2 regions of the Bacillus sp. MUM 13 genome follow, and region 1 is predicted to be linked to the other one. Evidence: riboswitches for the same ligand, from Rfam matches in the RefSeq annotation. Region 1 holds a riboswitch; the other holds the start of a gene.
What was found. A riboswitch is a leader RNA that binds a small molecule or an ion and turns the genes downstream of it on or off. The one in region 1 is predicted to bind S-adenosylmethionine.
Positions count from the first base shown of each region.

Region 1 (8,112 bases):
TATTCAATTTTAAAGATAAAGAAAAAACCATTGCTGTTGATGGCAACATCGGCACTCTTAAAGACTTAAAAAACATTGAAATTCCTGTTTCACCTAAATCTGCAGGAACTCAAGGGATGCAGCAGTCACCGCAAGGAATGGCCGGACAAGCAGCTCAAGGCCAAAAAAAGCCTGCAGTCTCCCAGCCGCAGACGAAGCTGGCAAAGGTGAAGCTTTCTGACATCGCCGACATCAAAATTACCGGCCAGGCTGAAACGATTTCCAAAACCAACGGACATGATTCCATCGGCATTCAAGTAACCAAATCTCCAGATGCGAATACTGTCAATGTTGTAAACGACGTAAAAGCTGAGCTGAAAAAATTCGAAAAGGATACACCAGGATCAAAGATTCACACTACATTTGATCAGGGTAAACCAATTGAGCAATCAGTAAAAACCATGCTTAACAAAGCAATTGTGGGCGGGATTTTTGCAGTGCTGATCATTTTGATTTTCTTAAGGAATATCCGCACTACACTTATATCAGTCATCTCAATTCCGCTTTCATTGCTGATCGCTGTGCTTGTTTTAAAACAATTCGATATCACCTTGAACATCATGACTTTAGGAGCGATGACCGTAGCGATCGGACGTGTAGTCGACGACTCCATTGTTGTTATTGAAAATATATTCAGACGAATGACATTGAAAGATGAAGAATTAAAGGGCGGCGAACTCATCCGTTCAGCAACAAAAGAAATGTTCATTCCAATTTTCTCATCTACCATTGTAACGATTGCAGTCTTCCTGCCGCTTGCCCTTGTAAAAGGACCTGTAGGCGAACTATTCCTGCCATTTGCCTTAACAATTGTTTTTGCGCTGCTGGCTTCCCTGCTTGTCGCCATTACCATTGTTCCTTCTATGGCCCATTCTTTATTTAAAAACGGCATAAAAGGGAAAGGTCACGAAAGCAAGCCCAGCAAATTATCAAATTCTTACCGCAAAGTATTGGACTGGTCTTTGAACCATAAACTGATCACATTTGTCATCGCCATTTTATTGCTGGCAGGCAGTTTATTGCTTGTTCCAAAGATTGGCGTCAGCTTCATTCCATCGGATGAAGAGAAAACCATGATTGTCACGTATAAACCTTCTCCGGGAGAAAAGAAAACAGATGTTGAAAAAGCAGCCGCCAAAGCAGAGAAGTTTTTTATGGATAAAAAACAGGTAACCTCTGTGCAGTACACAATCGGCGGTGAAAACCCGATGATGCCAGGTTCGGGAAATTCAGCGATGCTGTACGTCTCTTATAAAAATAACACAGAGAATTTTGAAGCTGAGAAAGACAAATCCTTAAAGCATCTAACCGGACTCAGCACTGCCGGAACATGGAAATCGCAGGACTTCAGCGGTTCAGGCTCCAACAATGAGCTAACACTCCATGTTTACGGAAAAGATCTGGACCAAATAGAGCCGATCGTCAAAAAAGTGACTAAGATGCTGAATGATAACAGAAGCTTAAAAGATACCGATACTACACTATCTGCGTCTTATCAGCAATACACGCTTGTTGCTGACCAAAGCAAACTGAGTGATCTTGGCCTGACTGCTTCACAAGTCGCAATGGCCCTTTCTGCAACAGGTGAAAAAGAAACATTAACAACCATCAAAAAAGACGGAAAAGATGTAAACATCTATATTGAAAAACAAAATAAACAGTTCCAGGATAAAAATGATTTAGCTGACAAAACCATTACATCCCCTCTTGGAATGGAAGTTCCGCTAAAAGAGGTTGTCAAAATCAAAGAAGGTAAATCACCGGATACTGTAACCCGCCGCGACGGAAAAAGATATGCTGACGTTACCGCCAAAATTAAAGGCAAAGATGTTTCAAAAGTGACCAAAGAAGTTCAGGATAAGATAGATAAACTGGACTTGCCTGCGGGAGCGAGCATTTCCCTTGGCGGAGTTTCCGAACAAATAGGCGATTCATTCAGCCAGCTTGGACTTGCCATGCTAGCTGCCATCGCGATTGTTTACTTGATTCTCGTCATCACCTTCCACGGAGGGCTTGCACCTATCGCTATCCTTTTCTCTCTGCCATTTACGATTATCGGCGGATTGGCCGGATTATTCCTGGCAGGTGAAACGATCAGTGTATCTGCATTGATTGGCGCACTTATGCTGATTGGAATCGTCGTGACCAACGCCATTGTCCTTATAGACAGGGTAATCAAGAAGGAAGAAGAAGGACTAAACAAACGCGATGCCCTTCTGGAAGCTGGAGCAACAAGGATACGTCCAATCCTTATGACAGCCATCGCAACAGTGGGAGCACTCATTCCGCTTGCAATCGGCTCTGAAGGCGGGGGATTAATTTCAAGAGGACTGGGCGTCACCGTAATTGGCGGCTTGATCAGTTCCACTTTGTTAACACTTGTCATCGTCCCTGTCGTATACGAATTCATCACAAGCTTCGGCAAAAAGAAAAAAAGGAAATAAAGCATAATGCTTTAAATGCCCCTCACATTCCGTGAGGGGCATTTTTGTTTTTCCCATATTACAGGTCTTCGGGTGATATGTATATTAAAGCTATATTTAGGTCAGCGTTTGTGCCGCTCGTCTTCTGTAAGTTCTCCTTGGCTTTTGGGGGCGCCATGCAGGGTGACGCGGCGCCATGGCGCCTGCGTCTACTTCTTTCCCTTTACTGCAATCAAGTCAGGTATACCATACCTGCCGAACAGGAATGATCTGCAGACCATTACTAAAAAGAAGTCATAGCCCCTTTTTCGTCAAATACCGAATCGGGATTCCAAGCTACCTCCCAGATGTTATTTTCAATATCTGCAAAATAAGCGGTTCGCCCTCCCCAGAATGCATCACTTGGTTCGCGGAGGATTTTCCCTCCTATTTTTCGGATATGGCCAATAACGGCATCAACTTCTTCAGGTGTATTTACGTTAATGGCCAGAGCAATAGCTTGATAGGCATCCTTAGATTTATGAATCTGCACTCCCGAATCAGCTTCCAGTTCTTTTAAAGGAAAGAGGGACAACAGCACACCAGCTGTTTTAAACACTGCATATTGATCTGAACTCATTTCCGGTTCACTCCAGCCCATCTTTTGATAAAAAGCGCGAAGTTCCGGCAAATCAATTGCTCCTATTGTAATAAGCGTTACACGCTGCGGGACCATATCACCACTCCTAACCACTGTTTAAACACAGTATAAACGCAGGGAACTTCATTTAAATTAAATATTTTTCGACAAAACGGGGTCAGACCCCTAAAAAAAATCATAAAACCCGCTGATTCAGGGTTTTATGATTTTTTTGCATGGTTTATTTTTCCGCGCTGCGGAATTCTGTTTTGACTTTTTGAAGCAATTCTTTGTCTGTCAGGAGCCGGTAGCCTGTCAATGCAAGGGCTTTGGCTCCTGTTAATAATGCGTGTTCTCCCTGACTGGAGCCGGCAGCCTCGCGGAATTCATTTGTGTGTGCAATCAGTTCGTCAGGACCGATTTTGATATAAGGATGTGCTGTCGGCACCACATGGCTTACATTGCCGGCATCTGTGGAGCCAATTCCTCCGCTTCTCTTATCAACGGTTTCTCCTAGGTTCTCCAGTTCTTCCCGAAGAACTTCATCCAAAGATGTATTGATAACAATATCATGCACTTCATTTTGGAATCGCTCAATCTTTACGGTAGCTCCTGCAGCAAGTGCGGCACCCTGAGCAACATTCCTGACCTTAGCTGACACTTCCTCCGCACGTTTCCATGTGCTGGCACGAATAAAGAAACGGGCGGAGGCAAAGTCAGGAATAATATTAGGTGCATCTCCTCCATGGGTAATGATTCCGTGTATTCTTACATCTGAAGGCAATTGCTGCCGAAGGGCATTGATTCCATTGAATATACCAATGACTGCATCTAAGGCATTTATTCCTTCTTCCGGTGATCCCGCAGCATGTGCCGCTTTTCCGTAAAAGAAAAAATCTAAAGGATCAACTGCCAAAGACGGACTTGTCAGCCCTGTTTTACCGCTTGGGTGTATCATGAGCGCAGCGTCTATGCCTTCGAGCAATCCATGTTTAACGAAGCTCCCCTTCGCACTTCCATTAGGGCCTCCTTCTTCTGCAGGGGTACCGAAAACAACAGTTTCTCCGCCGGTTTCCTCAACCACCTTTGATAAAGCAATTCCAGCAGCAATACTCGTTGTTCCAATAATATTGTGGCCGCAGGCATGCCCAAGTCCCGGCAAAGCATCATATTCTGCTAAAAACGCAATCGAGGGGCCCGGTTTTCCTGAGGATTTTCTTGCTATAAAGCCCGTTTCATGGCCGGCGACATTTCTTGTCACTTCAAAGCCAGCTTCCTCCAGGATATTAGTTAATGTATCGGATGCAAGATATTCCTGGTTCCCTATTTCAGGATTTTCGTGGATGTAATGGCTCGCTTCTATATATCTGCCACTGCCATCCTCAATGCTTCTCACAATCAAATCTCTTTGTGTTTCAACTTCTACTGTCATATAAACCTCTCCTCTCTCTTAGCTATATTTTGGGCTGGCCAGCTAAAAGCTTTCAGCCTATAAGTTTTTAATTTTATCTATCGAGGTCACTACTGGCACTGTAGCACCTTTATCACGTTTAATGATGTAATCGTGAACGGCTTTCGACTGATATGCTTTTACGATTTTAAGGAAATCTTTATCCTTTTTATTTTTTGTGGCAGCAGCAATTACGTTGATATAAGGCTGGGCCGATTTATCATTCGGATTTTCCTTATAAAGCGGATCTTTGGAAGGCTGCAGGCCGGCTTGCACGGCAAACCCATTATTAATGACAGCTGCTCCCACATCTTCAAGCGATCTGGCTGTTTGTCCTGCTGCAATCGGTTTGATATTCAAATGCTTTGGATTGTCTTTGATTTGGTCCACACTGCCTCTCGGATCGAAATTATCCACTAGAGTAATTAGCTTTGCCGATGCCAAAAGCTTAAGGGCCCGGCCAGCATTTGTTACATCATCAGGTATTGTAATGGTAGCCCCGTCCGGTATGTCGTCTATCTTTTTATATTTTTTTGAATAAACCCCCATTGGCGCTATAACTGTTGAGCCGATTGCTGAGATATCCAGGTTGTGATCATGTTTGAATTGATTCATATAGGTGATGGTCTGGAAAGAATTTAAATCAATGCTGCCATCATTTAAGGCTGTATTGGGCTGGACATAATCTGAAAAAGATACAATTTTCAGGTTGATTCCATCGTTTTTTACCTGTTTTTGGACAAGGCTCCAAAGATCATTGTCGTCCCCATTTATCCCTATTTTTATTGTGCGCGTGCCTCCATCCTTGGAAGCTGTATTTGATGAGCATGCTCCTAACACCAATATCAAACTTGCAACTGCCGCTAAAACAATACTTAATCTTTTCATCCTCTTTTCCTCCTCACATATCTTGACCATGTATTTCCAAAGCTTTGAATAAGCTGAACGCTAACGATAAGCAATACGACTGTAATGACAATAACGATAGTGATAAAACGCTGATAGCCATAAGTAATTGCAAGGTTTCCAAGACCCCCTGCACCTACAGCGCCCGCCGCTGCTGTCGAACCGATCAGCCCGATTGTCGCTGTAGTAAACGAAAGTATTAATGATGGCACCGCTTCCGGGATAATGAATTTAGTGATAATCTGCATTTTTGTGGCTCCCATTGCGTGAGCTGTTTCCAGGACGCCTTTATCCACCTCGAGCATGGAATTTTCAATCAGCCTTGCAAGATACGGGCCTACAAAAATGGACAAAGGCACAATTGCTGCCGCTACACCTATTGATGTCCCCGTCACAAGCCTTGTAAATGGAATAATAGCAACCAGAAGAATAATAAAGGGTACAGAACGGACAATATTCACAATGGTATTCAGGGCAAGAAAGACCGCTTTATTTTCCATGATATGTCCGGGTCTCGTGATTACAAGAATGATGCCTAAAGGCAGTCCTATGATTGTTCCAAAAATAAATGATCCAAACACAGTGAGAAACGTCTCTTCACAGGCCTGGAAAAACTGCGGCCAGAAAAATTCCCAATTAAGCTCCATGCGCTTCAGCCTCCTTTATGTCGATTCCGCTATTCAAGATAAATTGGATGGCTTTATTTCTTTCCTCAATTTCTCCGTCAATCGCAATAAAAAGATTTCCGTATGGTTTTTCCTGCAGCTCTGTAATAGATCCATACAGGATGTTCAGATGAATATCAAACCGCTTGGAAACTTCCGATAGTAAAGGGCGTGCCGCTTTTTCCCCCAGAAAAACAAGACGGTAATAGGTCCCGCTTCTTATTTTCTTCGATAAATGAGGCGGTATTTCATTTTGCAAAACGGTATTAACGAAATTACGGGTAATTCTTTCCTGAGGATTAGTAAACACATCATAAACTGTCCCTTCTTCAACGATTTCCCCGTCGTCAATCACCGCGACCCTATCGCATAAATCACGAATTACACTCATTTCATGTGTAATCAGGACAATGGTAATGCTGTAAGCTTTATTTACCTTTCTTAACAGCTCAAGAACATTTTTTGTTGTTTCTGGATCCAATGCGGATGTTGCCTCATCGCAAAGCAGGATTTGGGGATCTGTCACAAGGGCCCTCGCGATTCCGACACGCTGTTTTTGTCCGCCAGACAGGTGGCCCGGATAAACATTTTCCTTTCCGCTTAGTCCAACAAATTCAATGAGATCCAGCACCTTTTTTTGAACATCCCGCTTCTTTTTTCCCTGCAGATATAGCGGCATTGCAATATTGTCAAAAACGGTTTTAGCAGAAAGCAGATTAAAATGCTGAAAAATCATCCCAATTTCCCTGCGTGTTTTCCTAAGTTCACTTTCATTCAATGACATCAAGTCCAATCCATCAATGCTGATTGTTCCTTCTGTCGGTTCCTCTAACCGATTAAGACATCTTATTAACGTGCTTTTTCCTGCTCCTGAAAATCCTATGATTCCAAAAATATTTCCCTTATCTATTGTCAAAGAAATATTATTTAGTGCATGAATAGGGGTTTTTCCCTGATAAACCTTTGAAACATTTCTGATTTCAATCAATTCTAATTCCTCCTACGGCGCTATTAACCAATTATCCTTATAAGTTTAATCAGAAATATACATATAAGCCGCCCCTTTCTCCAATCTTCCGGAAACGAAAAAACCCTTCTTTTATCCATGACAGATAAGAAGAAGGGTTTATATGTATAAGCCGATCTACTTCTTATCTTTCAAACCGATTGTATCGATTTGCAGGAATTAGCACGGTATTTGCAATAAGAAGCAAACCCGTTGCCGAGGTTTCGCAGGGCCAGTCCCTCCACCTCTCTGGATAAGTAATAGCATTTATTCAATTGTTTTTTAATTTGTAACTACAATATTAGGCGGGCTTAAGGGATAAGTCAATATTTTTTTAAAATTCCCAATAAAAATTTCCGGCTGGTCCTTCTATTTTATGTCTACAAAAAGAATTCAGAACAAGATTTTACAGATAAAAGAGGGAACGGTTGACGAAAAAAATCATATCGTGTTATTATAAAACCAAGTAAATTAATAAGAATAGTTAATTATAAACTTCATATACCATTATCACGAGTGAACGAGAGATCTGGCTCAATGACTTCACAGCAGCCTCATGAAAGGTGCTCCTACCAGCAAAGCATATTTGCTTTGGCTGATAAGATTTGTCTAAAAAACTTTCTTTGCAGCCGGGCAAGGAAAGTTTTTTATATTAGAAAGGAGTTTTTCTCATGTCATTATCCCCTGTTATTCCTGGTGCTGAATCCTTTTTCTATCCCGGCAATTCTACAGGAATTTTAATTTGCCACGGCTTTAACGGGACTCCTCAGAGTGTTGAATATTTAGGGAGCCAGTTTGCCGAGAAGGGATATACGGTTTATGCACCCCGTTTAAAAGGGCACGGATCAGCTGCGAGCGACCTGAAAGTCTGTTCTTATCAAGATTGGATTCAAAACCTGGAAGACGCCTACTGCGTTCTTCAGCAAACCTGCAGCAGGGTTTATATCCTGGGGCAGTCTATGGGCGGGGCTTTGGCCATTGATTTGGCTTCGAAGACAAACTGT
Region 1 is NZ_MLYQ01000047.1:31,322-39,433, forward strand. It holds gene BIV59_RS13580 (efflux RND transporter permease subunit) at 1-2,483, shown strand, start outside; gene BIV59_RS13585 (VOC family protein) at 2,746-3,177, opposite strand; gene BIV59_RS13590 (M20 family metallopeptidase) at 3,323-4,513, opposite strand; gene BIV59_RS13595 (MetQ/NlpA family ABC transporter substrate-binding protein) at 4,571-5,419, opposite strand; gene BIV59_RS13600 (methionine ABC transporter permease) at 5,416-6,084, opposite strand; gene BIV59_RS13605 (methionine ABC transporter ATP-binding protein) at 6,074-7,090, opposite strand; SAM riboswitch class I at 7,251-7,368, opposite strand; SAM riboswitch class I at 7,613-7,713, shown strand; gene BIV59_RS13610 (alpha/beta hydrolase) at 7,780-8,112, shown strand, end outside.

Region 2 (8,112 bases), on a different contig from region 1:
CAGCAGCGATCGGCTATTCGGCAACATGTATGAGCTAAATATAAAAGACACAGCTGCTCAAAATGGACTTCAGGCTAGTTCAGCTTCAGCCCTGACTGCATCACAGCTCGAAAAGCTGCCGGGAGTCGAATTTGTCGAGCCTGTCCAAAAATTCCGCGCCCTGTCTGCAGATGTACAATTTCCCTATCAATGGTCTCTCCAAAACAAGGGATTACATGAAGGAAAAGCCCATGCAGATATTCACTATGATGATCTGCAAAATCTGATTCACCACCGCACACTTAAAAACACAGTAATCGCCGTAGTGGATTCCGGTACAGATTCTTCTTTGGCTGATCTTAGAGAACATGTGAGAACAGATTTAGGGAAAAATATGATCGATCAAAGCACAAACACCATGGATGACAACGGACACGGCACCCATGTATCAGGAATTATCGCTGCTTCACAGGATAATGGCTTTTCCATGAGCGGGATTAATCCTAAAGCGCAAATTATGCCAGTCAAAGTCCTGGATGCCTCTGGACAGGGAGACACAGAAAACGTCGCTTATGGAATAATTTACGCTGTTGATCATGGAGCAAAAGCTATCAATCTAAGTTTAGGCGGTAAATACAGCAGAGTTCTTGAATATGCGCTTAAATATGCCTACTCTAAGAATGTCCCCGTTATCGTTGCCAGCGGAAACGACGGGCTTCCGCAATTATCTTATCCTGCATCGTCCAGATATGTCATTTCGGTAGGTGCTACCAATAGGCTCGACCTTGTATCGGATTATTCAAATTACGGAGACGGACTGGATTTGGTTGCACCGGGCTCCGGCATACCAAGTCTGCTTCATGATGGAAATGTTACGTATATGGACGGGACTTCTATGGCCGCTCCACATGTAACAGCAACTGTCGGCTTGCTATTAGCGGAAAATCCGTCTCTAAAAATAAGCGAAATCGAAAAAATACTGCATGAAACATCGGATCATGTTGCATTTATTGAAAAAGATAACCAGGACTCGATGGATTATTCAGAAGACGGCGAAGAACCTCCGGCTAAGCCTAATCCAGCCGGCTGGGATGTTGTTTCAGGCTACGGAAGACTAAATGCATTCAGTGCGCTCAGTGATCTCGATCTGCATGCAAAAATCAAAATCATAAAAGATAATGAAAACCATCTTACAGGAACGGCCGCCAAGTATTCCCTGATTGAAGTGAGAAATGGCATGAAATTGCTTGGAAAATCAGCGGCATCCGCTAACGGAAGCTTCACTGTAAATATACCAGTCCAAAAAGCAAATCAGCAGCTTTCTGTCACGATCTCTTCTAAGGATCACGCTGCGAAAACAACCCTTAAAGTTTACGTGCAAAAAGGAGCTGCTCCCTCTGTCCCAACAGTTGCATCTGTCACTGACAAAAGCAGCTATATCACTGGAAAAGCGCAGCCTGGACTGGCTGTCAAGGCTATCAATACATCCAAAAGACTTATTGGCGAGGCCGTCAGCGACAGCAAAGGGTCCTACAAGATTAAGATAGCAAGGCAAAAAGCATACTCTGCTTTGTATGTACACACTACTGATCTGGCAAAAAGAAACAGTAAATCCGTCAAAGTCATCGTAAAGGATAAAACGGCCCCGTCTGCACCAAAGGCAAGCTTCCATGACAATAAGATCACCGGAAGGGCTGAACCTTTATCTTCTGTAAAAGCAGTCAATAAAGGAAAAACTTCTGGAACAGCCAGGGCTGGGAAAAAGGGGCAATTCACCATATACATGAGCAAGAAAGCAACAGGCCCCATATACCTCTATGCAAGAGATAAAGCAGGAAACGTAAGCAAACCAACAAAAATCATAGTGAAGAAATAAATTTCAGCATAAGAAAAAGCAGCTCATCGAGATGAGGCTGCTTTTTTCTTTCTATCTAAAAGTAACGGTTTCCTTCATTGTCCTGATCATTTCGGGCTGGATAGACCGTATTCCGTTTCTTGATTTCCATTGACAAGGAATTCCTGCAGTGCTTCTTTATTTTTGGCTAAATCAGGCTCTAAAACCTGTCCAGCATTAGGATATCTGGTTTCTTTAAAGCCATCTTTAACCGGAATGACCATCGTTTGAATATTACTTTTATTGATAATAATATCCTTTGCAATGCCAATTGCCGTCAAAGTCTTCATATTTGTATCAATGTAAGGCTGGATGGTTCCGACCATTTTAGGAAGCTTGACCACTCCGCTTACGCTCAAAAATTTTTCCTTAAGAGCTCCAATTACCTTCTGCTGGCGTTCTACACGCCCAAAGTCCCCTCTTGCATCGTGGCGGAATCTTGCATATCCAAGCAATTCTTTCCCATGAAGTTTTTGGACTCCCTGTTTCAGATTAACACCGATGTTCTTGGACATAGCTTTCTCCACATCAATCTGAATGCCTTCAGGTGATAGTGCATCTACAATTTTTTCAAAGCCTTTAAAATCAACCAATGCATAATAATTTACATCAATGCCAAAGTTTTGTTCAATTGTTTTACGAAGCAGTTCAGGTCCGCCAAATGAAAATGCTGCATTGATTTTATTCTTGCCGTGCCCCGGAATGTCAACGTAATTATCTCTCATAATCGAAACAAGTTTAAGCTGTTCGGTATCTGTATCATATTGCCCGACCATGATGCTGTCCGTACGTGATACTTCACCCTTTTTGCGGGCATCAATACCCAGCAGAAGCACATTTTGTATACCCTCAATTTTATCGGCAGCCTGAAAATCATCATAGTGTTTTTCCAGCTGAGCTGCAGGCTTGGCCTGTTTTAAGCCCTCATAATATTGAAAACCCGCATATCCTCCTGCTGCTAAAAAAATAAGGAAAACAAAAGTTAATATGCCCTTTAAAACAGATTTCTTTTTCTTTTTTTGCTGCTTTCTGCCTGTACGTGTTTCCACAGCATGCACCACCCATATGTTATAAAAACGTTCATTTTATTAATGACTTTTGAGAAAAAATCCTGCTATCCTTCAATATACCATAATTTAACACGTTTACGTCAATATTTTATTGAAGGAAACTTTTTAGCTATTTTTTAATCCCTTTTCACTTGCTTATAAGTCCGCTGCCCAGCAATGAAGAGAGCTTCTTGATAAGAAGGCCTATTTTAATCAGAGGTAAAAATCCAATCTCAGCAAGTGAAGGTTTGAGAGGAGTACTCAGAGAATACCATGGCTAAAAATTCTCCAAATTAAAAGACGATGCCGAAAGCGGCATCGCCTCATCCTGGTCTGTCTGTATAGTCAGCCCGCCTTTTTCACTGGCTGCTGAAGCCGTTTTTTCCTAAGGCTTCCGCTCCTTTTTCCTACATGGATATAGGTTACGGCCAGGGCAAGCACAAGAACCGTGCCTTTCACAATTTCAAATGCGTAATAAGGAAGATTCAGCATGGTTAAACCATTTAACAAAACACCTATCAAAGCAGCTCCGAAAAATGTGCCGAGCGCATTCGGCTTGCCTGCACCAAGAACGGAAAAACCGACGAATACAGCTGCAACAGCTTCCATAAGCATGGATGAACCTGCATCGATCTGCCCTGATCCAACACGGGCGGCAAAAAGAATCCCTGCCAATGAAGCAAATATTCCAGAAACAATGTAAGACAGCAGCTTCACTTTATTGACATTTATGCCAGACAGGCGTGCAGCTTCAGCATTTCCGCCTGTCATATACAAAATTCTGCCCCATCTGGTATGGGTCAGAATAATGAACACAGCAGCCACAAACACCAGCATGATAATAACAGGAACAGGCACTCCACCCAGTTCCCCCTGTCCTACCCACAGAAAGCTTTTATAAAATTCGCCTGGGGCTTTTCCTCCTGTTGTCATTTCCATATGGCTATAAATAGAGTACCCCTCTGTATATGTCCGGTGAAAGCCTGAAACAATATACATGACTCCAAGTGTTGCAAGAAGATCCGGAATCCTGATTTTCACTATCAGCAAGGCATTAAATAACCCTACGAGCACACCTGTAATGATTGGAAGGATGATAACGAGCCAAAGGGGAAGCTGAAACCATACCATGAGCGACGATGTCAAAACTGTAGACAAGCTCATCGTCGAACCGACAGATAAATCAAAGCCATCCACAATCAGCGTAAATGTGACTCCTAAAGCAAGCAGTGTAACGATGGATATGGACCTCAGAATGTCCGATATATTTCCATAAGAAAGAAATGCGCCATTCACCAAGCTAAAATAAATTAATATCAGCACCATTAAAAGGATGGCTCCATATTTAAATAAAAACCCGATGAATTTCCCGTTCATTTCCATCTTCCTTTCCTCCGCTTGCATACAGCAGGATTTCCTCCTGTGTCGCCTCAGCCGCTGTCAGTTCCTTCACAATTGCTCCATCATACATAACCAGAAGCCGATCGGATACCGCAAGAATTTCAGTAATATCACATGAAAAGTAAAGAACTCCCTTTCCGCTGCCGGCCAGGCGGTGTATGAGCTGAAAAATATCCTTCTTTGCTCCTATATCCACACCCTTGGCTGGCTCATCAAACAGATAAATTTCTGCTTGTCCGGACATCCACTTTCCGATAGCTACCTTTTGCTGATTTCCGCCGCTTAAGTTCATTACGGGAGTTTGGCTGCTATGCGTTTTTATTCCAAGTGTATCAATCATTTCTTCTGTATATTTTTGTTCCGCCTTTTTCTTTAAAAATGAATAGCTGGAGAATCTCCTCAGATGAGGAAAAGTGATATTGGCCTGGACAGATTCCCCGATAAACAGCCCCTCTTTCCGCCTTTCTTCCGGTACAAGGGCAAAGCCAGCCTTAATTGCCTGAGAGGGATGCTTAAATCTAAAATGTTCCCCGTGTACAACGACCTCCCCGCTCTTCCAGGGACTCAGGCCAAACAGAGCTTTGGCCAGTTCTGTCTTCCCTGCTCCGACAAGACCCACTACACCGACAACTTCTCCTTTTGAAACAGAGAAAGAAATATCTCTAAGCATCTCATCATCGTCCAAATGCCTGACCTCAAGCAGCACATCTCCTATTTTGCTCCCGGGTCTTAATAGCTCCATGCTCAGCTGGCTGCCAAGCATCTTGTCTACCACTTGCTGCTGGGTGATTTCCGGGGAAAGGAACGTTCCTACTGCTTCTCCATCCCTCATTACCGTAATGCGGTCACAAATTTCAAAAACCTCCGGGAGCCTGTGAGAGATAAAAATGCTTGCTACCCCCCTCTTTTTCAGCTTCTGGATAATTTCAAATAAATGCCGTGTTTCTTCAAGCGAAAGAGGGGCTGTCGGCTCATCAAAAATAATGATTTTTGCCTCCCTGACAAGGGCACGTGCTATCAGGACCATTTGTTTTTCTGCCAGGGTGAGAGCAGACGCCGGCTTATCAGGTGAAATCCCCCCTGCATGAAGCTGAATCAAAGCGTCATGTGCCTGTTTGAGCATCTTTTTCCTTGATACAAACCATTTTCTTTCCGCGGCAAATGAATCCAGCAAAATATTTTCAGCAACTGACAATTGCGGAACAATGGCTGTATCCACCTCCTGGTACACGCAATGAATTCCACAGTCTTTGGCTTCCTTAGGAGAGCGGAAGCTGACGGTTCTGCCGTCCAATACAATTTCACCGTTGTCCTCAGTGAACACCCCTGAAAGAATTTTAATCAGTGTGCTTTTACCGGCACCATTTGCTCCGAGCAGCGCATGCACTTCTCCTGCTCTCAGCTCTAATTTTGCCTTATTCAAGGCCTTCACTTGGCCGAATGATTTCGAAATGCTTTTCATCTCCAGCAATTTAGCACTCAATTTATGCTCCCCCTTCCATAAGCCTGGGGCTGGGCTTTACAATTCATTACTTCCCATTTTCCAGGTCTTTGAGTTTTTCTGTGTATCCCTGCTCGCTGTGTCCCCAGCCTTTCACATATTTATTGAGCTCTGCTGTCGTAATTTGTTCTGCCGGCAATTCTTCCTTGGTGACGAACACCGGATTTAACTTTACTTTATCAGGCGCGGATCCGGAGCTGAGTTTTTGATAAGCATAACGAACCTGAATTCTTCCGATATCCTTTGGATCAACTGCAGCTGAAGCCACCCATGGGCTGTTTTTATCCTGGATCATTTGAAGATCCTCATCGCTCATGTCGATTCCATAAACTTTGATATCCGTTCTGCCCGCCTGTTTAATGGCCCGCACCGCCCCTTTGGCAAATTCATCCCAAGAAGCCCATACTGCTGTGATTTGGCCTTTTTTAGGATACTGTTTTAAAATAGCTTCCATTTGCGATTGGGTGTCAAGAGCCGTATTTTGAGTAGCTGCCCCAAAAGCAGAAACCTCTTTGATTCCTGTATTTTTGGCTAAAAAGTCTTTATAGGCAATTTGCCTTCTTTCCATCGGTGCAAATCCCGCAACCCAAATTTTCACGATATTGGCTTTGCCTCCCGAATCCTTTGCCAGTTTTTCAAGCGTAGCCTCTGCCATCTGCTGATCCCCTTGCTCAAGAACTGTTACACCCGGTACACTGACTTCAGCATCGAATGCGATAACGGGAATTTTTTTATCAATGGCCTTTTTCACGCCGGCTGTTAGTGCTTCTTTTGTGCCATGGTCAATTAAAATGGCATCAAAGCCCTGATTAATCGCTGCATCAACATTAGAGGACATTTTTGCAAGGTCTCCATCAGAGGTGAATACTGTAACCTTCCCCCCAAATTTTGCAGCCTGTTCCTTCACACCATCGATATATTGTGCAGAGAATGTACCAAGATTCTGCTGCATAATAAGTGCCACTTTCTTATTTGCAAGCGGATTTTTATCACTTGCTTTTGAATCAGCAGCTGTTTGCTTCCCTACATGCGGCTGGCAGCCTGCCAGCAGCATTAAAATAAAAATTAAGGCCATTGATGATTTCCATATATTTTTCTTCATTGATTTCTCTCCCTCGTTATATTTGAGTTTTTCTGACTCCTGGAATTTCTCTTTTAGCCGAATACCCTCCTGTTTTCCATTTTTAAAGGCTCTTTTTTTAGATTGTTGTTTCTTAATGAGTTCTGTGAGACGAAAGCATAACTGCTTCCGGAAACTGCGCACCTGAAAACGGAAGTCTGGCAGCAAGATTAAACAAAGCAAAAAAATAAAAGCCCCTTTCTGTAAAAGAAAGAGGCTTGAAGAATACAAAAATAGATCTTCTAACCTCTTATCTCTCAGAAAGAATAATCTTTCTGCTGGAATTAGCACCGTGCCCTCTGGTATAAATACCGGCGCATTTTATCACGCGCCCCGTCTCACAACGGAATTACAGTCGGTTGCTGGGCATCATCGGGCCAAATCCCTCCGCCTACTCTGGATAAGAGTTTTAAAGCAAAACATTATTCAATTTTTTTCCTGTGGTGAATATACCATCATCTGATTCTTATTGCAACAGTTTTTAGAAAAATCTTTATTGTCGATAAATTAAAATCAAACTTCTATATATCATTCATATAAAGCAATTAATTCATCAACAAGGGAGCCAACATAGGATACTGCCTGTTTGATGCACTCCGGCTTCGACATATCTACTCCAGCATGCTTCAGAAGTTCCAGCGGTTTTTTTGTTCCGCCTGCGCGCAGGACTTCCAGCCACCTGTCAACAGCCGGCTGGCCCTCTTCCTGGATCATTTGGGCAGCTGCTGTGGATGCGGTCAATCCTGCAGAGTAGGTATACGGATATAAACCCATATAATAATGCGGCTGGCGCATCCAGGTTAAGCTTGCATCTTCATCTATTTCTACAGCATCTCCCCAAAAGCCGGCAAGAACGTTTCCTTTTATTTCAGACAAGGTTTTTGCAGTTAGGGGATGGCCATTTTCAGCATGCATGTATACTCTTCGCTGATATTCCCCCTCGAGCAAATGTGTCACAAAATTATGGTAATAGGTTCCAAGCAGCTGCAGGATGATCCAGCGCCTCATCTGCTTATCTTCCGTATTAGCAAGGAGATGCTTCGCCAAAAGAAGCTCATTTAGTGTGGACGGGGCTTCAACGAAATAGGTTGATGGCCTTGTATTGAATAGCCGCTGATTTTTGTTAGCCAGGTAAAAATGTCCGGCATGTCCCAGCTCATGTGCTAAT
Region 2 is NZ_MLYQ01000017.1:28,951-37,062, forward strand. It holds gene BIV59_RS05770 (S8 family peptidase) at 1-1,855, shown strand, start outside; gene BIV59_RS05775 (LCP family protein) at 1,942-2,922, opposite strand; gene BIV59_RS05780 (ABC transporter permease) at 3,268-4,299, opposite strand; gene BIV59_RS05785 (sugar ABC transporter ATP-binding protein) at 4,268-5,806, opposite strand; gene BIV59_RS05790 (sugar ABC transporter substrate-binding protein) at 5,853-6,926, opposite strand; SAM riboswitch class I at 7,192-7,351, opposite strand; gene pepF (oligoendopeptidase F) at 7,473-8,112, opposite strand, start outside.
Region 2: linked by a shared signal. The riboswitch ahead of BIV59_RS05790 (sugar ABC transporter substrate-binding protein) and the one ahead of BIV59_RS13605 (methionine ABC transporter ATP-binding protein) in region 1 are both predicted to bind S-adenosylmethionine.